DNA from 3 places in the Microbacterium petrolearium genome. Region 2 is predicted to be linked to each of the others. Evidence: predicted binding sites of a transcription regulator. Region 2 holds the regulator's gene; each other region holds the start of a gene.
What was found. The regulator HspR, encoded in region 2, represses chaperone genes until heat shock. The targets are predictions, from matches to a motif close to AAGTTGAGTCNNNNNGACTCAACTT.
Positions count from the first base shown of each region.

Region 1: ACYVJ0_RS06485 (ATP-dependent Clp protease ATP-binding subunit) is a predicted target of HspR. The motif match lies at 4,205-4,229, and genes of this name have one in related genera.
Region 3: ACYVJ0_RS09775 (Hsp20/alpha crystallin family protein) is a predicted target of HspR. The motif match lies at 3,036-3,060, and genes of this name have one in related genera.

Region 1 covers NZ_BAAGRQ010000006.1:54,634-61,886, forward strand. The annotation lists gene ACYVJ0_RS06475 (TrkH family potassium uptake protein) at 1-482, opposite strand, end outside; gene ACYVJ0_RS06480 (nucleoside hydrolase) at 600-1,547, opposite strand; gene ACYVJ0_RS06485 (ATP-dependent Clp protease ATP-binding subunit) at 1,655-4,162, opposite strand; gene ACYVJ0_RS06490 (PadR family transcriptional regulator) at 4,327-4,701, shown strand; gene ACYVJ0_RS06495 (permease prefix domain 1-containing protein) at 4,701-6,068, shown strand; gene ACYVJ0_RS06500 (EI24 domain-containing protein) at 6,089-6,859, shown strand; gene ACYVJ0_RS06505 (histidine kinase) at 6,813-7,208, opposite strand.
Region 2 covers NZ_BAAGRQ010000002.1:20,334-27,586, forward strand. The annotation lists gene ACYVJ0_RS02020 (MFS transporter) at 1-958, opposite strand, end outside; gene ACYVJ0_RS02025 (hypothetical protein) at 1,040-1,567, opposite strand; gene dnaK (molecular chaperone DnaK) at 1,712-3,580, shown strand; gene ACYVJ0_RS02035 (nucleotide exchange factor GrpE) at 3,583-4,227, shown strand; gene ACYVJ0_RS02040 (DnaJ C-terminal domain-containing protein) at 4,240-5,220, shown strand; gene ACYVJ0_RS02045 (heat shock protein transcriptional repressor HspR) at 5,335-5,793, shown strand; gene glgX (glycogen debranching protein GlgX) at 5,793-7,253, shown strand, end outside.
Region 3 covers NZ_BAAGRQ010000011.1:38,065-45,317, forward strand. The annotation lists gene exaC (acetaldehyde dehydrogenase ExaC) at 1-139, shown strand, start outside; gene ACYVJ0_RS09760 (DUF779 domain-containing protein) at 139-522, shown strand; partial or broken gene ACYVJ0_RS09765 (SDR family oxidoreductase) at 525-1,465, opposite strand; gene ACYVJ0_RS09770 (helix-turn-helix transcriptional regulator) at 1,571-2,410, shown strand; gene ACYVJ0_RS09775 (Hsp20/alpha crystallin family protein) at 2,576-2,995, opposite strand; gene ACYVJ0_RS09780 (hypothetical protein) at 3,121-4,248, opposite strand; gene ACYVJ0_RS09785 (DNA glycosylase AlkZ-like family protein) at 4,333-5,409, shown strand; gene ACYVJ0_RS09790 (tyrosine-protein phosphatase) at 5,411-6,163, opposite strand; gene ACYVJ0_RS09795 (MFS transporter) at 6,197-6,760, opposite strand; gene ACYVJ0_RS09800 (hypothetical protein) at 6,988-7,253, shown strand, end outside.

The DNA of each region.
Region 1 (7,253 bases), on a different contig from region 2:
TGCGCCGCGTCGTATCCGTAGGCGAGCGCGAAGCGCAGCGCGAGCACGATCGCGACGACGGCCTCGATCCCGAGGCTCGTCAGGAAGATGCCGCGCGCGAGCCGCCGCACGTCCGGGACGCCGAACGCCTTCGCCTCGGCCGCCGTGTTGAGCCTCGCCCGCACCGACAGCCGCAGCGCGAGCGCGAGGCCGACGAGCGCGGCGAACAGCATGATGCCGAGCCCGCCGAGCTGGATGAGGGCGAGGATGACGAGCTTCCCGAACGGGCTCCAGAACACGGCCGTGTCGACCACGGTGAGGCCCGTGACGCACAGCGCGGAGGTCGCCGTGAAGATCGCCTCGACGAAGGTCGCGCCCGGCCCCACGCTCGAGATCGGCAGCCACAGCAGGGTGGTGCCGACGAGCAGGGCGGCACCGAATCCGGTGACGATCGCCTGCGCGGGTGCGAGGCCGCGGCGGGCGGCTGACCGCGCCCGCGCCATGCGCGCCCCGGCGGGCGCCCGATGAATCACGAACGATGACACTACGCCGATCCGGCGCGCGCGCAAGTCCGCTCCGCCGCGGCGCGCCGGGGCCGCTGTCCTCGGTCCCGGCCCCGCTCATGCCCCGGCGAGCAGGTGCGTCATCCGGTCGGTGAACCCCGGCTCGGTCGCGAGCACGGCGCGGTGGCGCGCGCCGGCGACGGCGGGCCAGTCGTTGTGGATGCCGCGCAGGTCGGCGCTCGTGCGGCCGCGGTTCGGCCCGTCGGTGGTGTCGATCTCGATCGGCACCACCGGGGCGAGCGTCGCGGTGGCCAGGCCGGCGGCGATGCCCACGGCGAGCGCGTCGTGGTTGCCGGCGCAGCGACGCCCCGTCTCGCCGAGGTAGAAGTCGTAGTACGCATCGAGGATCCGGGCGCAGTAGCCCCCGATCGCGCCGCCGGCGGCGAGCGCGCGCAGGTGGTCCTCCTCGAGCATGTCGCGCATCGTCACGTCGAGCCCGACGAAGGTGCACGCCCACCCGGCCTCGACGACGCGCTGGGCCGCCTCCGGGTCGTGCCAGATGTTCGCCTCGGCGGCCGGGGTGATGTTGCCGGGCGCCAGGAAGCTGCCGCCCATGATCGTGACCTCGCGGATCCGCTCGGGCAGCGTCGGATCGGCCGCGAGCGCGTCGGCGAGGTTCGTGAGCGGGCCCACCGCGACGAGGTGCAGCTCGCCCGGCCGCTCGTGGCTCAGGCGGATGATGAGCTCGGGGGCCGTCTCGGCGGTGAGCGCGGGCACGAACGACGTGTCGGCCTGGCCGCCCTGGCCGTCCTCCCCGTGCACGTTCGTCGAGAACGACGCCGTGGCGCCGTTCGAGGGCCCCTCGGCGCCGCGCGCCACGGGCACATCCGATCGGCCCGCCATGTTCAGGACGAACGCCGTGTTGCGGGCGGCGGTGTCGACGTCCACGTTGCCCCACGTGGTGGTGCAGGCGACGAGCTCGATCTCGGGCGAGAGCGCGGCGGTGAGGATGGCGAGGGCGTCGTCCACCCCGGTGTCGACGTCGAGGATGATGCTGGTGGTCACCGACCGATCCTAGTTTCCGCGAGCGAAGGCGCCGAACCCGCCCCCGTTCGCCGAACCCGCGCCGGATCGGGCGCGGGGTGGCGGATCGAGGGCGGGTTCGCGGAGGGTCAGGCCGCGACCGGGGCGTCGGCCGTGACGAGGAGCTCGCCCGCGACGGCGTCGAGGCGCACGCGGCCGCCGTCCGCCAGGTCGCCCGCCACCAGGAGATCGGCGATCCGGTCGTCCACCTCGCGCTGGATGAGGCGGCGCAGCGGGCGGGCGCCGTACTCGGGCTCGTACCCGTGCTCGGCGAGCCAGTCGATCGCGGCCTCGGAGACCTCGAGCGAGATCTCGCGGGCGCCCAGGCGCGCGCGGGTGGCGCCGAGCAGCAGGTCGACGATGCGCCGCAGCTGCTCGCGGTCGAGCTTGCGGAACAGCACGATCTCGTCGATGCGGTTGAGGAACTCCGGGCGCATCGACTCGCGCAGCCGGCCCATCACCCGGTCGCGCAGGTCCTTCTCGTCGTACTCCGCGCCGCTCGCGGAGAACCCGATGGCGCCGCTGCGCGAGGCCAGGAACTCCGAGCCGAGGTTCGAGGTCATCACGACCACGGTGTTGCGGAAGTCGACCGTGCGTCCCTGGCCGTCGGTCAGGCGGCCGTCGTCGAGCACCTGCAGCAGCAGGTTGAACACGTCGGGGTGCGCTTTCTCGATCTCGTCGAACAGCACGATCGAGTACGGGTTGCGCCGCACGCGCTCGGTGAGCTGGCCCGCCTCGTCGTAGCCGACGTACCCGGGAGGGGCGCCGACGAGGCGCGCGACGGTGTGCCGCTCGCCGAACTCGCTCATGTCGAAGCGGACGATCGCGCCCTCGTCGTCGAACAGGCTCGCCGCGAGGGCCTTCGCCAGCTCGGTCTTGCCGACGCCGGTGGGGCCGAGGAACAGGAACGAGCCGACGGGGCGGCGGGCATCGCCCATGCCGGTGCGGCTGCGGCGCACCGACCGCGCGACCGCGCGCACGGCGTCGTCCTGGCCGATGACGCGCGCGTGCAGCTCGTCCTCCAGGCCGGCCAGGCGCGCCCGCTCGGTCTCGGTGATCCGGCTGGCGGGGATGCCCGTGGCGCGGCTCACGACGGCCGCGATCTCGGGCTCGTCCACGACCGCGCCCGCGGGCGCGCCGCTCGTGGCGGCCTCGTCGAGGCGGCGCTGGACGTCGGCGATCTCGTCGCGCAGGCGCGAGGCCTCCTCGTACCGCTCGGCGGCGACGGCGGCGTTCTTCTCGGACTCGAGCGTGGCGAGCCGCTCCATGAGCGCGGCGGTGTCGACCGGCACGCCCAGGCGCAGCCGCAGTCGGGCGCCCGCCTGGTCGATGAGGTCGATGGCCTTGTCGGGCAGCACGCGCTCCGTGAGGTAGCGGTCGCTCAGCTCCACGGCGGCGCGCAGCGCGTCGTCGGTGTACGTCACACCGTGGTGCTCCTCGTACGCCGGGCGCAGGCCGCGCAGGATCTCGACCGCGTCGGCGATCGACGGCTCACCCACGCGCACCGGCTGGAAGCGGCGCTCCAGCGCGGCGTCCTTCTCGATCGTGCGGTATTCCTTCAGCGTCGTGGCGCCGACGAGGTGCAGCTCGCCGCGCGCGAGGCGCGGCTTGAGGATGTTGCCGGCGTCCATGGCGCCCTCACCGCCGCCGCCCGCGCCGACGAGCGTGTGGATCTCGTCGAGGAACAGGATCAGCTCGCCGCGGTGCTCGGCGACCTCGTCGATCGTCTTGGTGAGGCGCTCCTCGAAGTCGCCGCGGAAGCGCGTGCCGGCGAGCATGCCGGGCAGATCGAGCGCGATGACGCGCTTGCCGCGCAGCTGCTCGGGCACCTCGCCCGCCACGATCGCGCGGGCCAGGCCCTCGACGATGGCGGTCTTGCCCACGCCGGCCTCACCGACGAGCACGGGGTTGTTCTTGGTGCGGCGCGAGAGGATCTCGATGGTCTGCTCGATCTCGTCGGCCCGGCCGATCACGGGGTCGAGCTCCCCGGCCTCGGCGCGCGCGGTCAGGTCGACGCCGTACTTCTCGAGCATCGATCCGCCGCCGGACGGCGCCTCCTCCGGCGCGCCCTGCGGCGAGACGGCCTCGCGGGCGCCCTGCGTGAGCGCCTCGGGCGTCACGCCGGCGCGCGAGAGGATCTGCCCGGCGGGCGAGTCCTGCGCCAGCACGAGCGCGAAGAACACGTGCTCCGGATCGATGTAGGTCGCGCCCGCGGAGCGCGCCACCTGGTACGCGTGGAACATCGCGCGCTGCACGGCGGGGGTGATCACCGCCTCGTCGCTGTGGACGGGGAGGCTCTCCTGCGGCAGGCGCTGCTCCGTCTCGGAGCGCAGCGCGTCGAGTTCGGCGCCGACGCGCGCGACCGCCCGGGCGACCGTGTCGTCGTCGAGGAGCACGCGCAGCACGTGGAGGGCGTCCATCTCCTGCTGGCCGCGGGCGTGCGCGAACGCGGCGGCGCGCTGCAGCAGGCTCTGCGTGCGCGCGCTGAGGAAGCGGCTGAGGTCGATCGACCGCGCCGAGCGGGCGCGCTCACCCTGCAGGTAGCGCGCGAGGAACTCGTCGAACGCGCCGAGACCGTCCTGGGGGAAGTCGGCCATTCCTTGTCTCCTAAAACTTGAGCGGTTCGCCATCAACTTTAGAAGTTGAGTGCGGTTGTATCAAGTTGAACGGCGCCGCATCCCGGCCTATTCCCAGCCCGAATCCATACCTAGATGCGCTAGGTTCGATTACCTAGAGGTACAAGGGATGAACGGAGGCGCGCATGCGCATCGACAAGGACCTCGTGGCGGCCTCCGCCACCCCGCTCGTGCTCGGCATCCTCGCCGACGGCGAGCTGTACGGCTACGCGATCCTGAAGCGCGTGAGCGAGCTGTCGGGCGGCCGGATGGAGTGGACGGACGGCATGCTCTATCCGCTGCTGCACCGGCTCGAGCGGGCGGGCCTGCTGTCCGCCACGTGGGGCACCTCGGAGACGGGGCGTCGCCGCAAGCACTACGCGATCACGGACGCCGGCCGCGCCCTGCTCGAGGAGCGCCGGGCGCAGTGGGAGGTCGTGGCCGACGTCATGCGCAACGTCTGGGAGGCCCGCCCCGCCGGCCCGAACGCGGCAGGCACGACCGCGGGAGCGTGGGCGTGATGGCGCCGCGGGCGGAGGTCGAGGAGCAGATCGCCCAGTGGCGCGGCTACCTGCAGCGGCACCGCGCGATCGCCGCCGCCGATCTGGACGAGCTCGAGGATCACCTGCGCGCGCAGATCGACGACCTCTCCGCGGCGGGACTGGCCGACGACGAGGCCTTCCTCGTCGCGATCCGGCGGATGGGCGGCACCGACGCGATCTCGCGCGAGTTCGCCCGCGAGCACACCGAGCGGATGTGGAAGCAGCTGACGGCGGCCGATGGGCTCGCGGCGGATCGCCGCGAGCCCATCGTCGCGATCGGGCTCGGCGCCGCCGCCGGCCTCACCGTTCTCGCGCTCATCCAGCTGTTCTCCTACGGCGCGCCGCTCGGCGGCGTCGAGGCCAATGCGGCGCTGTTCCGCGTGCTGCCGACCCTGGTGCTCGCGTTCCTCGCGGCGTACTTCGTGTGGAAGCGCCGGCCGGCCCCGCGCACGACCGTGGCGCTGGCCGTCGTGTTCGGCGTGCTCGTCGCGACGCAGGCCCTGATGCCGTTCCCCAGCGCGACGGGGGTCGGGGCGACGGAGCTGCTCACGACCATCCACCTGCCGATCGTCGCGTGGGGGCTCGTGGGCATCGCGTATGCGGCGGGGCGCTGGCGCGACCACGCGGCGCGGATGGATTTCGTGCGGTTCACGGGCGAGTTCGCCGTGTACTTCGTGCTGCTCGCCCTCGGCGGCGGCGTGCTGATCGGCCTCACGAGCGCCGTGCTCTCGCTGACCGGCACGGACACGACCGTCGCGATCGGCGCGATCCCGCGGGTGTGCGTGCCGGGTGCCGTGCTCGTGGCCGCGTGGCTCGTCGAGGCGAAGCAGAACGTGATCGAGAACATCGTGCCCGTGCTCACGCGCGTGTTCACGCCGATCGTCACGCTCGCGCTGCTGTGGATGCTCGCCGCCCTCGCCACGGCGGGCTCGCTCGCCCTCGTCGACCGGGAGCTGCTGATCCTCATGGACGGCGTGCTCATCCTCGTGCTCGCACTGACCCTCTACACGATCTCCGCGCGCGAGGCGCTCGCGCCGGCCGGGCCGTTCGACGCTCTGCAGCTGGGCATGCTCGTCATCGCGATCGCGGTCGACCTCGTCGCGCTGACGGCCATGATCACCCGGATCGCGGAGTTCGGCGTGAGCGCCAACAAGACCGCTGCGCTCGGGCTCAACCTGCTGCTGCTCGTGCACCTGGCCGGGCAGGCGTGGCTCACGCTGCGCTTCCTGCGCCACCGGGAGGGGTTCGCGGCGCTGGAGCGCTGGCAGACCTCGTTCCTGCCGCTCTACCCGGTGTGGGCGGCCGTGGTCGCCCTCGCGTTCCCGTTCCTGTTCGCCTTCGCGTGAGCCGTTCCTAGACTGACCCCATGCGGGAGTTCTGGCGGGGCGTGGCGACGCTGGGCCGCGGCTTCGCCTGGTGGCGGGCGCGACCGGGGCTGATGGCCACCGGGCTCGTGCCCGCCGCCGTCGTGGCGGTGGTGTTCTCGGCCGCCCTCCTGGCGCTCGGCTTCGCGCTGCCGGGCCTCGTGGAGTGGATGACGCCCTTCGCCGCGGGCTGGGATGCGTTCTGGGCGGGCGCGCTGCGCGTCCTCGTCGCGCTCGCGGTGCTCGCCGGCGCGATCGCGCTCGCCATCGCGACGTTCACCGCCGTCGTGCTGCTCGTGGGCGAGCCCGCGTACCAGCGGATCTGGTCCTCCGTCGAGCGCGACACCGGCGGCGGCGTCCCCGAGTCCCGCTACTCGCTGTGGCGCGCGGCGGGAGACGCGGTCTCGCTCGTGGCCCGCGGCGCCGGCATCGCGCTGCTGACGCTGCTGCTCGGCCTCATCCCGGTCGCGGGCACGGCGCTCGCGGCCGTGCTCGGCGTCGGCCTCACCGGCTGGACGCTGGCCGACGAGCTCACGCAGCGCGGACTGACGGCGCGCGGCATCGGCGCGGCCGGCCGCCGTCGCCTGCGGCGCGGATCCCGCGGGCGGATGCTCGGTTTCGGCGTCGCGACGCAGCTGTGCTTCCTCGTGCCCGGCGGCGCGATCGCCGTGATGCCCGCGGCCGTGGCGGGTGCCGCGTTGCTGGCGCGCGAGCTGGCAGAGGGGGCTAGCGTCCCGCCTCGGGAGCGGCGGCCTTCGCCGCCCGCGCGATGAGCACGAGCCCGATCACCGCGGGCACGGCCAAGACGAGCGCGACGAGCGGATGGGCGTACTGACCGGTGAGCGCCCCCAGCGCCACCGCGAGCACGAGCAGCTGCGTCACGATGCCGCCGGATCGGCCCCAGGACCGGTCGGTGAGCACCGCGTAGGCGAACGCCCCGACGCCGCCCGCAGCCACGATCGTGAAGACCAGGAGCGCGATCGCCGTCGGCAGCGACGCCGTGTCGCCACCGAGCATCGCGACCACCTGCCAGCCCGCCAGCACCAGCAGGGCGAGGGCCTCCAGCGCGAGCAGCGCGGCCGCCAGGCGCGCGGGAACGGGGGTGCCGGAGGGGGTCGTCATGGGCGTTCCGATTCTTGATCCATTCAGAAACCGTTGACTCACGTC
Region 2 (7,253 bases):
GGAACTCGAAGCCGAACACGACCTGCCCGATGATCGCGCCGAAGGCGAAGACGCCGCCCAGGCCGTCGCGGAAGACGGCGCTGGAGAGCAGGAACCATCCTGTGTGGCGCGTCTCCGGGCTCTTGAACAGTGCCACGATGTCCTGCACCAGCAGTCGGTACGACGCGAAGAACCCGACCTTGCGCTCGGGGCGGCCGAGCGACGGCTCCGGCACGTTGCGGAAGATCGGGATCGAGAAGACGATGGCCCACACGGCGCAGCCGACGGCGATGATCCGGAACGGCAGACCCGTGTCCTCCGGCAGTCCGAACCAGTCGGACATGTAGAAGACGATGACGAGCACGAGCGCGACGATGCCGCCGAGGTAGCCGAAGCCCCAGCCCAGGCCCGAGACGCGGCCGATCGTCTTCTGGTTCGCGATGCCGATGAGCATGGCGTTGGAGCTCACGGCCGCGATCTCGCCGAACACCTGCCCGGCGGCGATGAGCGCCACCCCGAGCCAGAACAGGGTCGGCGTCGGCTCGACGAACCAGAGGCCGAGCATGCAGGCCACGAGGGCGCCCGTGCCGATCCCGAGCCACAGCTTCTGCCGCCCGGCCGCGTCGGCGCGCTGGCCGAGCACCGGCGCGATCGCGAGGATGAGCAGGCCGGCGATCGTGCCGGCGAGACCGAAGCCCGATGCGAGGCCGTCGACCGCGCGCTCGCGGACAGGATCGTTCTCGGCCAGCGCCTGGACGTCGGCGGGCAGGAACACGTCGGTGGTCAGATACATCGACGCGAAGATGAACGTGAGCACGACGGTGTTGAAGGGCTGCGTCGCCCAGTCCCACAGCGCCCACGAGTAGATCTGCCTCTTCGGAGCCGTCTTGCCCTCGCGCAGGTCGAGGCCCATCACGCCGATCGCGCCGCTGTCGGCGGTGGCGGGCAGGTCGTCGGGGCGCGTTGTCGGGTCGCTCATGCGAGCGACCGTAGGGACGTCAGGTGAACGGTTGGTGCCGTGCGCATGGCGCTCACCCTAGCGCCGCGTGACCCCCGGGGGTCAGCCCGCGAACCCGCCCTCGTTCGCCGAGCCCGCGCCGGATCGCGCGCGGGTTGGTGGAGCGGGTGCGGGTTCGGCGGAGGATGGCCCGGCCAGCAGCGCCGCGCGCTCGGGGCGGCCGATGAGGCGGTACGCCTGCGCCCACACCTGCGGGTCGGCGATGGGCAGGCCCAGCCATTCGCCGGTCCGGCGCACGGGGAAGGGGACGAGTGTGTCGCCGTCCCACGCCGCGAAGCCCACGAGCACGTCGAGCTCGTGGTCGCCCGCGTCGACGACGAAGCGGGCGCGCGTGGCGAATGGGCGGCCCGCGCTCGCCGGCGCCGACCACGCGAGCCCGAGCGCGCCGAGGGCGGCCGCCACCTCGTCCGCGTCGCCCTCGCACGTGATGTCCCAGTCGCGCACGCGATCCACGAGGCCCAGCGAGGCCAGCAGTGCGGATCCGCCGACCGCGACCGGCAGGCCCCGCTCCTGCAGCGCCGCGACGATCCGGAGCGCGGTGCCGACGGGCGGATGGAGGATCGACGTCACCGTCCCATCCTGCCTGCTCGCAAAAGTTGAGCTGATTCATATCAACTTCATTTGACGCCCCTCGTGGCGCCGATCTATCCTTGAGTCAGCACGACTCAGATCCGTGCGAGGACTTCCTCAAGGCGGCAACACAAAGGAGACAACATGGCACGCGCTGTGGGCATCGACCTCGGAACGACCAACTCGGTCGTCGCGGTCCTCGAGGGTGGCGAGCCGAAGGTCATCGCCAACGCCGAGGGCTTCCGCACCACCCCCTCGGTGGTCGCGTTCACGAAGGACGGCGAGGTGCTGGTCGGCGAGACCGCCAAGCGCCAGGCCGTCACCAACGTCGACCGCACCATCGCGTCGGTCAAGCGCCACATGGGCACCGACTGGAAGACGCAGGCGATCGACGGCAAGGCGTACACGCCGCAGGAGATCAGCGCGCGCATCCTCATGAAGCTCAAGCGCGACGCCGAGCAGTACCTGGGCGACACGGTGACGGATGCCGTCATCACCGTTCCCGCGTACTTCAACGACGCCGAGCGCCAGGCCACGAAGGAGGCCGGCGAGATCGCGGGCCTCAACGTGCTCCGCATCATCAACGAGCCCACCGCCGCCGCCCTGGCCTACGGCCTCGACAAGGGCAAGGAGGACGAGCTCATCCTCGTCTTCGACCTCGGTGGCGGTACCTTCGACGTCTCGCTGCTCGAGGTGGGCAAGGACGACGACTTCTCGACCATCCAGGTGCGCGCCACGGCCGGTGACAACCGCCTCGGTGGCGACGACTGGGACCAGCGCATCGTCGACTTCCTGATCAAGCAGTTCAAGGACTCGACCGGCGTCGACGTCTCGGGCGACAAGATCGCGCTGCAGCGCCTCAAGGAGGCCGCGGAGCAGGCGAAGAAGGAGCTCTCGAGCTCGACCTCGACGAGCATCAACCTGCCCTACCTCTCGCTCACCGAGAACGGCCCCGTCTCGCTGTCGGAGACGATCACGCGTGCGAAGTTCGAGGATCTCACGAAGGACCTCCTCGAGCGCACGAAGAAGCCGTTCGACGACGTCATCCGCGAGGCCGGCATCAAGGTGTCGGACATCGCCCACGTCGTGCTCGTCGGCGGCTCGACCCGCATGCCCGCGGTCAGCGAGCTCGTCAAGCGCGAGACCGGCAAGGAGCCCAACAAGAGCGTGAACCCGGACGAGGTCGTCGCCGTCGGCGCGGCCCTGCAGGCCGGTGTCCTCAAGGGTGAGCGCAAGGACGTGCTGCTCATCGACGTGACCCCGCTGTCGCTCGGCATCGAGACCAAGGGCGGCATCATGACCAAGCTCATCGAGCGCAACACCGCCATCCCGACCAAGCGCAGCGAGACCTTCACCACGGCCGACGACAACCAGCCGTCCGTGGCGATCCAGGTCTTCCAGGGCGAGCGCGAGTTCACCCGCGACAACAAGCCGCTGGGCACCTTCGAGCTCACCGGCATCGCACCGGCCCCGCGCGGCGTGCCGCAGATCGAGGTCACCTTCGACATCGACGCGAACGGCATCGTGCACGTCTCGGCGAAGGACAAGGGCACCGGCAAGGAGCAGTCGATGACCATCACGGGCGGCTCGTCGCTGCCCAAGGAGGACATCGAGCGCATGGTGCGCGAGGCCGAGGAGCACGCGGCCGAGGACAAGAAGCGCCGCGAGGCCGCCGAGGTCCGCAACCAGGCCGAGACGCTGTCGTACTCCATCGAGAAGCTCATCAAGGAGAACGAGGACAAGCTGCCGGCCGACGTGAAGGACTCGGTGCAGGCCGACGTCGACGCGCTCAAGACGGCGCTCGCCGGCGAGGACGACGACGCCGTGAAGACGGCGTTCGACAAGCTGAATGAGAGCCAGGCCAAGCTGGGCGAGGCGATCTACGCGCAGTCGCAGGCGGATGCCGCCGCGGCGTCCTCGGAGGGCGCGCCCGCCGGCGAGCAGGCCGGCGGCGAGTCGGACGAGGACGTCATCGACGCCGAGGTCGTCGACGACGAGGACGAGAAGAAGTAACCATGGCGGACAAGGACTTCGACGAGAACGACGAGGTCCAGCCTGGCGCCGAGGGGCCGGAGGCGAGCGCTTCCGGCCCCGACGCGCAGGCGGACCAGAGCGCCGAGGGTGCCCCTGCGGACCAGGGCGCCCCGACGGGCGAGCCTGCCGAGGGAGACGAGTCGCTGACGGTGGACGACATCCTCGGCGCCGAGCAGACCGACGAGGCGGCCGAGGCCGAGCGCAGCGACTACGAGACGCAGCTGCAGCACGACCTCAAGCGCCTGCAGGCGGAGTACGCCAACTACCGTCGCCGCACCGAGGAGCAGCGCCAGCTCGAGATCGACCGGGCCAAGGGCTGGGTCGCCAAGAGTCTGCTCCCCGTGCTCGACGACCTCGACCGCGCCGCCAAGCACGGCGACCTCGAGGAGGGCAGCGCGTTCGCGCTCGTGGCCGAGAAGATGCGCGGCGTGGCGGAGCGCATGGGACTGATGACCTACGGCGCGGCGGGCGACGTGTTCGACCCGCAGCAGCACGAGGCCGTGTTCCAGCAGCCCGTGCCGGGCACGACCGAGTCGACCATCCTCGAGGTGGTCGAGGTGGGCTATCGCCTGGGCGACGTGGAGCTGCGGCCGGCGAAGGTCGTGGTCGCCGTGCCGGCGGAGTAAGGCGGGAGACGCATGGCCAGTCAGGACTGGTTCGACAAGGACTTCTACAAGGTCCTGGGGGTCTCGAAGGACGTCTCCGAGAACGATCTGAAGAAGACGTATCGCAAGCTCGCGCGGCAGTACCACCCGGACTCCAATCCGGGCGACGCGGCGGCCGAGGCGAAGTTCAAGGAGATCAGCGAGGCGTACTCGGTGCTCTCCGACGCGGAGCAGCGCCGCGAGTACGACGAGATCCGCGCGATGGGATCCGGCGCGCGCTTCACGGCGGGCGGATCGGGTGCGGGCGGCTTCGAGGACGTCTTCAGCCGGTTCACGACGAATCGCGGATCGGCGGCCGACTTCGACGACATCTTCACGATGTTCAACCAGGGCCGCGGCGGCGGTTTCGGGTCGGGTCGGTTCAGGCAGCCCTCCGGCGGCTTCCAGGGCTTCGGCGGCCCCACGAAGGGGCAGGATCTCCGCGCCAACACGACGATCGACTTCGTGACGGCGGCGAAGGGCGAGACGGTCACGCTGCAGAGCGGCGACGGCAAGCCCTTCAAGATCAAGATCCCCGCCGGCGTCGGCGACGGCCAGAAGATTCGGCTGCGCGGACGAGGGCGCCCGTCGCCCGACGGCGGCGAGAACGGCGACATCGTCGTGGAGGTCAAGGTGCGCCCGCACCCCGTCTTCACGCGCGACGGCCTGAACCTGCGCGTGACGGTGCCGGTGACGTTCACCGAGGCGGCGCTCGGCGCGACGATCGAGGTGCCCACCCTCGACGGCGACGTGGTCAAGCTGCGCGTCACGCCGGGCACGCCCTCCGGTCGCGTGCTGCGCGTCAAGGGACGCGGCATCACGTCGAAGAAGGGCACGGGCGACCTGCTCGCCGAGGTGCAGGTGGTCGTCCCGAGCCACCTCACCGAAGCGCAGAAGGAGGCCCTCGAGCGCTTCCGCGAGGTGGAGCCGCACGAGAACCCGCGCGCCGATCTGATCGCCCGCGCCCGGGGCTGACGATGATCCCGCGAGACTGCAGCGCCGCGCCGAGACAGCAGACACGGGATGCAGCCTCGGCGCGGGCGTGCAGCCTCGCGGGATGATGGCAGGACGAGCAGGGGAGGTGAGGACATGAGGATTCCGGACGACGTGGACGAGGACGCCCCGATCCTCGCGATCGCCGCGGCCGCCGAGCTGGCCGGCATGCACCCGCAGACGCTCCGCCAGTACGACCGCATCGGCCTCGTGGTGCCGGGCCGCACGGCGGGCGGATCGCGCCGCTACTCACTGCGCGACATCCGCCAGCTGCGCGAGGTCGCCCACCTCTCGGCTGAGGGGATGAGTCTGCCCGCGATCGCCCGCATCCTCGATCTCGAGGACGAGGTGTCGGAGCTGCGCCGCCGCGTCGGCGCGCTCGCCGCCGAGCTGCGCGCCGAGCGCGAGAACCGCCCGGGCGCGCGCGTCTTCGCCGCCGGGGTCACGGGCTCGATCATGACCCTGCGGGCCGGGAAGCGCGTGCGGCGCAACGCCGATATCGTGCTCTGGAGGCCGCAGCGCGGATCCATCGAGGGCAGAACGAGGAACGACTGATGACGCCGGTGACCTGGCACGCATGGGGGGAGCGGGCGCGGGTCTGGCCTGGGCGGGAGTGGCCGCTGGGGGCGACGTGGTCGCCCGAGTCGACGAACTTCGCCGTGTACGCCCCCAACGCCACCGGGGTGGAGCTGTGCCTGTTCGACGACGCGGGGCACGAGGAGCGCTACGAGCTCACGGAATCCACGCTCGGCATCTGGCACGGCGCGCTCCCCGACATCCGGCCCGGGCAGCTCTACGGGTTCCGCGTCGACGGCCCCTGGGATCCCGCCAGCGGCTATCGCTTCAACCGGAACAAGCTGCTGCTCGACCCGTACGGCCTGGCCACGAGCGGGACGATCATCGCGGAGCAGCCGATCTTCGGCGCCCGCGAGGACGCCCCGGCCGTGCGTGATGACACGGACTCCGCGGCCTACACGGCCCGGAGCGTGGTGGTCGACCCCGCCTTCGACTGGGAGGGCGATCAGCCGGCCAAGAACCGCTGGCGCGACACCGTGATCTACGAGCTGCACGTGAAGGGCTTCACGAAGCTGCAGGATCGGATCCCCGAGCACGTCCGCGGCACCTACGCCGGCCTGGCCGAGCCCGCCGTGATCGAGTATCTGCAGGATCTCGGGGTCACGGCCGTGGAGCTGCTGCCGATCCAGCAGTTCTTCTCCGAGCCCGCGCTGCTCGAACGAGGACTCGTCAACTACTGGGGCTACAACACCATCGGCTACTTCGCCCCCGACGGGGCGTACAGCTCGTCCGGCGATCGCGGCGAGCAGGTGACCGAGTTCAAGAACATGGTCAAGTCCCTCCACCGTGCGGGCATCGAGGTGATCCTCGACGTGGTCTACAACCACACCGCCGAGGCGGGGCCGGACGGCCCGACGCTGTCGTTCCGCGGGTTCGACGATCGCGGCTTCTACAAGCGGGTGATCCCCGAGGACGGCGGGTTCGACGACACGTACTGGGACGTCACCGGCTGCGGGAACACCGTGGACGCGTGGAACCCCCTCGCGCTGCGGCTGATCCTCGACTCGCTGCGGTACTGGGTCACCGAGATGCACGTCGACGGGTTCCGCTTCGACCTCATGAGCGCGCTCACCCGCACCGGATACGAGGTCGACTTCGCGTGCGCGCTGCTCATCGCGATCGATCAGGACCCGATCCTGCGCCACGTCAAGCTCATCGCCGAGCCGTGGGACGTGTCGATGGACGGCTACCTCGTCGGCCGCATGCCCCCGCCCTGGGCGGAGTGGAACGATCAGTACCGCGACACGATCCGCGACTTCTGGCGCGGGCAGGGCGCGATCCGCAACGTCGCCACACGGCTCGCCGGGTCGAGCGATCTCTACGCCGACGACGGGCGCTCGGCGTACAACTCGATCAACTTCATCACCGCCCACGACGGCTTCACGGTGCGCGATCTGGTCAGCTACGACCACAAGCACAACGAGGCCAACGGCGAGGAC
Region 3 (7,253 bases), on a different contig from region 2:
GTACCCCGCGCACGCGGCGTTCGGCGGGTACAAGCAGTCGGGCATCGGTCGCGAGAACCACCTGAAGATGCTCGAGCACTACCAGCAGACGAAGAACCTCCTCGTCTCCTATGCCGAGGGTGCGCAGGGATTCTTCTGATGGAGCACGATGTGAGCCGGGTGGCGGTCTCGGGTGAGGCCGCCGCCCTGCTCCGCACCCTGACGGCGCAGCACGGCCCGCTGATGTTCCACCAGTCGGGTGGCTGTTGCGACGGATCCTCGCCGATGTGCTACCCGGTCGGGATGTTCCGCACCGGCCCCGGGGACGTCCTCCTCGGCACGATCGACGCGGGTCTCGACGATCCGATCGAGGTCTACATGTCGGCGCCGCAGTTCGAGTACTGGAAGCACACCCATCTCACGATCGACGTCGTCCCCGGCCGCGGCGCGGGATTCAGCGTCGAGGCGCCGACCGGAATGCGCTTTCTCATCCGCTCGCGGCTGCTCACCGAGGACGAGGCCCGCGCGCTCGGCATGGTGTGAGCTCACCCGGGGAACGTGACGCCCGTGAGCTCCTCGGTGAGCTGCCACAGACGCGCGGCGTCGTCGGCGGACCGCAAGGCACGGTACAGCGACTGCTCGGCGGGTGCGCCGCCGAGGTGGCCCGGTCCCTTCGGGCCGTACAGTCGCCCGGGCTCCGCGTCCGGTGACGCCGCCGCGTACAGCGCGGGCAACGCAGCGCTTTCCGGGGTTCCGAAGAACAGGCCCCGAGCCGACCCCCAGCGGATCACCCGCACACCGAGGGTGTCCCCGGAGCGGCCGATCTCGGGACGCGCGGCCAGCAGGCTGGTCGGCGCCACCCCGGGGTGCGACAGGGTGCTCGTGATCCCCCATCCGCGCGCGGCGCTGCGGCGCTGCAGCTCGAGCCCGAACAGCCCGACGGAGATCTTCGACTGGCGGTAGGCGCGCATGCCGTCGTATGACCGCTCCCCGTTCGGGTCGCCCCAGTCGATCCCGCCGCGTGCGGCGGCCACGCTCACCTGCGATGTCACCGCGCTCTGCCGGCGCGCAACAGCGGCATCAGATGGGCGACGAGGGCGGCGTGCCCGAGGTGGTTGGTGCCGAGCTGGAGCTCGAAGCCGTCGGATGTGGTCTGGCGCGTCGGCGGGGTCATGACCCCCGCGTTGGCGATGAGCAGGTGGATCGGCCGTCCGTCGCGGACGAGCGCGTCGCCGAGATCGGCGACGGACGCGAGCGACGAGAGGTCGAGTGGCGGCAGCTCGATGACGGCGCCGGGCGTCGCCGCCCGGATGCTCTCGGCCGCGGCCGCTCCCTTGGCGGGATTGCGCACCGGAAGCACGAGATCGGCGCCGGCACGGGCCAGTCGAGTGGCGATGCGCAGTCCGATGCCGTCGCTGCCGCCGGTCACGACGGCGCGTCGGCCGGCGAGGGACGGGAGAGGGAGGTCGATGGGCGTGCGAGGCATGGGTCTCCTTTGGTCGGCTCCCACTGTGGCGCGATGCCGAACGGCGGATCCAGGACCTGGCATGTCGTGGCTGGCCGGACCCGCGGGTGCCAGGATCGAGGCGTGGTGATCGACAGGGCGGGGCTGGGCGACTTCCTCCGGCGGCGCCGTGCGGCGCTGCAGCCGGAGGACGTGGGTCTTCCCCGGGGCCGACGTCGCCGCACGGAGGGCCTGCGCCGCGAGGAGGTTGCCGCGCTGTGCCACATGTCGGCCGACTACTATGCCCGCCTCGAGCGCGGTGACGGACCGCTGCCGTCGGAGCAGATGCTCGCGGCGATCGCGCAGGGCCTGCACCTGACGGTGGATGAGCGCGACCACGTGTTCCGCCTGGCCGGGCATCCGCTGCCGCCGCGCGGTGGCGGCAGCGAGCACATCGGACCCGGCCTGTTGCGGGTGCTGGACCGGCTCGAGGACACCCCGGCCGAGATCGTGACGGAGCTGGGGGAGACCCTGCGCCAGACGCCCCTGGGGATCGCGCTGACGGGCGACCTGACGCGCTTCGAGGGGCCGGAACGGAGCATCGGCTTCCGATGGTTCACCGATCCCGACATGCGTGAGCTCTACCCCCGCGAGGACCACGGTTTCCTCTCGCGGCTGTGGGCATCGGGACTGCGCGAAGTGCGGGGGCGCCGGGGTCCCAGGTCCCGTGCGGCGGCACTTGCCGACCTGCTGCTGGCCCGGAGCGAGGAGTTCCGTGAGGTGTGGCAGCTGCAGGAGGTGGGCTTGCGCCCGGCGGAGACGAAGCGCTTCCTTCACCCCGAGGTCGGCCTGCTCGACGTGACCTGTCAGAACCTGATCGACCCCGCCACGTCGCAGTCGCTGCTCGTCTACACGGCGGTGCCGGGCACCGAGAGTCACGAGAAGCTCGCGCTGCTCTCGACGCTCGCGCCCCGCTCCGCGCGCTGACCGGCCTCAGGCGGCGGCGCCCCGCGGGCTGTCAGGCGGGGGCGCTTGAGCCAGGTGGGGGCCGGGGGCTCGCGCAGTCCGGGGAGCGACGGCGACCAGATGCCCGCGAATCGCGTGCGCATGCAGACGGGGCGGCTCCATCGGAGCCGCCCCGTCTGTGCCGCGTCAGACGGTGATCGCGGGTGCGTCGCTGCCGTGCTGGATCTCGATCTTGCGGGGCTTGGCCTTCTCGCTGATCGGGATGAGCACGCTGAGCACGCCGTTCTCGTACCGGGCCGAGATCGCCTCGGTGTCGATGCCCTGGCCGAGATTCAGCTGACGCAGGAAGGTGCCCGAGGCACGCTCGCGGGTGATCCACGAGACGCCCTCGTCGCTGCGCACGGTCCGCTCGGCGCGGATCGTGAGCACCTGACCGTCGACGTCGATGTCCACGCTGCCGGGATCGATCCCCGGCAGGTCGGCGCTGAGAACGTAGTGATCGCCGTCGCGGTACAGGTCCATCGGCATCAGCCGCGGCCCCTGACGGTCGAGCATCTGCTGGGCGACGCGGTCCAGCTCGCGGAACGGATCGAAGAACATCGCCATGGTGATCGTCCTCCTTCTGTCTGGCGCTGTTCACCTCACAGAATCGAGTCGGATCGACTCACTTCGATTATTAGCACTCTCGGGGTGAGAGTGCCAACTTCACAGCGATCTCGAAGCTGCGCGGCTCAGCGGCCGAAGATGCCGATCACGTTGAGGGCGAACCACGCGATCGCGAGGAGCGCGACCACGACACTCGCCCACGACCATCCCTTCTTCAGGCGTCGCCCGGGCTCGGCCACGCCGGGTGCCGGCGCCGGCGGCGCGACGACGGCCTCGTCGCCGAAGGGCAGGGCCCCTCCGGGCGCGACGACGGCGGCCGGGGCGGCGCCCGCCGTGAGCCGCTCGTCCCGCCACCGACCCCACTGAGCGAGCTTGTCCATGAGGGCCGCGACCACCGAGAACAGCCATGCCCAGGTGCGCGGATCGAGCGTCGAGACGTTCCGTCGGGTGTAGAGGAAGAGCCAGTCGTCGACGATCTCGACGTCGAGCTGCCCGGCGTGGTCGATGAACCGCGCCATGATGTCGGGCGTGAACAGGTACAGCGCGTCGCGCTCGTAGCCCTGCGGGCAGTACAGCGCGAAGTGGCGGTCGAAGTCGCCCTCCAGGCTCAGGCGCTGATCGCGGTCGAAGGTCGTGGGCAGGTTGGAGCCGAACACGCTGTTGTTGCCGAGCGCGTCGAGCACGATGTGCGGCAGCGGGGCGTCGAGGTGGATCGCCACGTAGCCCCAGCGGTGCGTGGTGCGGTTCTTGCCCGATCCGGTCGTGTAACGGTAGTTGCCGAACTCGACGAAGCGCGGGTGCTCGCCGCGCACCCGGCCGGTGGCCTGGCGCGAGTTGCCGCGGTTGAAGATCATGCCGGGAAGGCGCGGATCCTCGGCTCGGGGCAGGTAGCGCATTCCGTTGGCGCGGGCGAAGTGGTCGAGCCGGTATGCGGCCTCGGGGGAGCCGATCGCGCCGCGCACGACGGCGACGATCATGATGATCGGCACGGCGAGGAACAGCAGCGGCACGAGCACGAACGCCGGCGACGGCCGGTCCCCGGAGAAGGCGCCCCCGATCAGCGGCAGCATCGCCAGCCCGACGACGAGGAAGACCGACGCGAACGCGATCATGCCGGCGACGAGGCAGCCCTGGCCCGTGCCGACGCCGTTCGCGCGCTGCTGCGCCCGCCACGCCTTCACGGCGGCGCGGTCCACGGGATCGACGAGCGGCCGCGCGTCGAAGCGATAGGCGGAGGGCGACGGCTGGCTCACCCTGCCACCGTACGACAGCCGGCCCGCGCGCCGCGGGCGGATCCGCGCCTTCTGCGTCGGCGCCCGGGGTGGCACGATCGGGGCATGCTGACGCTGAGCGGGCAGGAGGCGCGGCGCATCGCGGTGCGCGCGCAGTTCCTCGACGCGTACCGGCCGCAGTCGCTGCTCGAGGTCATGGATCAGCTCGCGGGCGTGCAGATCGATCCGACCACCGCGGTCGCGCGCAGCCAGGAGCTCGTGCTGTGGTCGCGCCTCGGCGACGCCTTCGCGCCGGCCGACCTCACCCACGCACTCGAGGTGGAGCGCACGGTGGCCGAGCACGTCACGCTGCTGCGCCCGATGGCCGACATGGGCGTCGTGCTCGCGGTCGCGGACGAGTGGGTGAATCCCGCGACGAGCGCCTGGGTCGAGGCGAACGCGGCGTTCCGCGACCGGATCGTGGCGCGGCTGCGTGCGGACGGCGCGCAGACCGCGGCCACGCTGCCGAACGACCCCGAGGTGCCGTACGCCTCCACCGGATGGGACGACGAGCGCAACACCGGGCGGATGCTCGAGGTGCTGTGCCTGCGCGGTGAGGTGGCGGTGTCGGGGCGCGAAGGCCGGCGGCGGCTGTGGGATCTCGCCGAGCGCGTGTACCCGGCCGACCTGCACGTGCAGTCGCCGGACGAGGCCCGCGCGATCCGCGACGAGCGCCGCCTGCTGTCGCTCGGCATCGCCCGCGAGAAGCCGCTGCGTTCCCCGGCGGAGCCCTCGCCGCTCGGCCCGATCGGGCTCGAGGCCGTGGTCGAGGGCGTCGAGGGCACGTGGCGCGTGCATCCGGACGTGCTCGGCGCCGAGTGGGCGGGGGATCGGGCGGCGCTGCTGTCGCCGTTCGATCGGATGGTCTACGACCGCGACCGGGCGCGCGACCTGTTCGGCTTCGAGTACGTGCTCGAGATGTACAAGCCCGCCGCCCAGCGGCGCTGGGGCTACTTCGCGCTGCCGATCCTCTTGGGCGACCGCCTCATCGGCAAGCTCGACGCGAAGGCCGACCGCAAGAAGGGCGTGCTCACGGTGAACGCGATCCACGAGGACGTGCCGTTGTCGCCGGCCGACGCCGACGCCGTCGACGCCGAGCTCGAGGCGCTCGCCGACTGGCTGGGTCTCGAGCTGCGGCGCTGACTCAGGCGCGATCGATCAGGGTGTCGGCGAGGCGGTCGATCTCGGCCGCGGTCATCCCGTGCGCGATCAGGTAGTCGGTGATCGAACCGTGGCGGGCGTCGATCCGCGCGAGCGTCGCCTCGAGCACGGCGGCGGGGCTCGCGGTGACGAGCCCCACGATCTCGGGGGTCGGATCGATGCCCCTGGCGCGGATGGCGGCGAGCATCTGGTCGGCCCACTCGCCGCGCAGGTTGGCCTCGGTCAGCGCGTAGTCGGCGACCACGTCCTCGCGGGCCACGCCCACCGCCGACAGCGCGAGCGCGATGACGAGCCCCGTGCGATCCTTCCCCGCCGTGCAGTGCACGAGCACCGCCTCGTGCGGTGCCGTGCCCGCGATCACGCGCACCGCGGCCGCCAGCGCCTCGCCCCGCTCGTCGACGATGTGCTCGTAGACCCGCGCGATGCCGGAGGCCGCGGCCGAGACGGGCGCCGCCCCCGCGAAGACGGGCAGATGATGCACGGTGATCGGCAGCTCGGCGAGGGCGCTGGGTGCGGCCTCCAGCTCCATCGCGCTGCGGAGGTCGACGACGTGGGCGATGCCGAGCCCCACCAGGTGCTGCCGCGTCACCTCGTCGATGCGGTGCAGGGCGTCCGAGCGGAACAGCTTGCCCCAGCGCACCGTGCCCGCGGCGGTGTCGTACCCGCCGGCATCTCGGAAGTTGTACAGCCCGGGCAGGCGGTGGTGGCGCTGCGGGGAGGGGGCGATCTCGTCCATGCTCTGCTGTCTATCACGCCGGAGCCCGCCGGGTCAGGCCGCGTCGGCCGCCCACGTGTCGGGGGTGCCGATGCGGGTGAGCGGGCGGAAGAGCGACAGGGCGATCGCGACGGCGACGAGCGTGAGCGCCAGCACGAGGAGCGCGGTGGCCAGGCCGACGCCCGCGAGCAGGCCGGAGCCGACCAGCGGTGCGAGGGGGAACGAGGCGGCGCCCGAGAGCGCGGCGACCGACGAGAAGCGGCCCTGCATCTGCTCGGGGGTGATGACGGCGGCGTACGAGAAGATCGACGCGTTCAGCGCCGGCGCGAGAAGGTAGGCGACGGTGTAGCAGGCGAGGATCGCGCCGTAGGTGGGGAAGATCGCCATGGCGAGGAACGACAGCGACATCACGGCCATGCACGCGGGCACGATCGTGCCCGTGCGCACCCGCTTCACGAGCACCGGCGCGAGGAACGATCCCGCCAGCAGCGAGGCGCCGATCATCGTGCTGAGCAGGCCGATGAGGAACGGATCGGTGCCGCGCTCGGCCAGGTCGAGCGTCACGGCGATCGTCGAGCCGTTGCTCGCGGTGTTCAGCACGATCGCGAGCGCGATCATGACCACGAACAGGGGCTGCGAGCCGACGTAGCGCAGGCCCTCGGCGAGCGCCTTGAGCGGGTGCGTGCTGCGCGCCTCGGCGAGGTCGCCGTTCAGCGGCCGGCGGATGAGGATGGCGCCGACCGCGGCGACGAGGTGAGCTCGCGCGCGACCGGCGCGACCGCGTGTGGAAGCCGCTCTCGACCGACGGGTACCGGCTGAGCAAGGACTCCCCGGAGGCGCGGCTCGTGACCGAACCCGTGCTGCGCTGGCTGCGCGCCGTGCTGGGAGGTGAGCCGGAGGCCTTCATCGGCGAGCCGGACGAGACGGTTCGCATCGGCAGCATCAGTCAGGCGCCGCTGACCAAAGCGGAGGCGGAGGAGCTGTCCGCCGAGCTGCAGGAGCTCGGCGCCCGCTGGGGGGAACGGCTCCGCAACGCCCGCGACGCCGATCCCGACACCCCGCGCCCGCTCTACCAGATGGTCTTCGCCCTCGGTCCGATGCTGCGCACCTC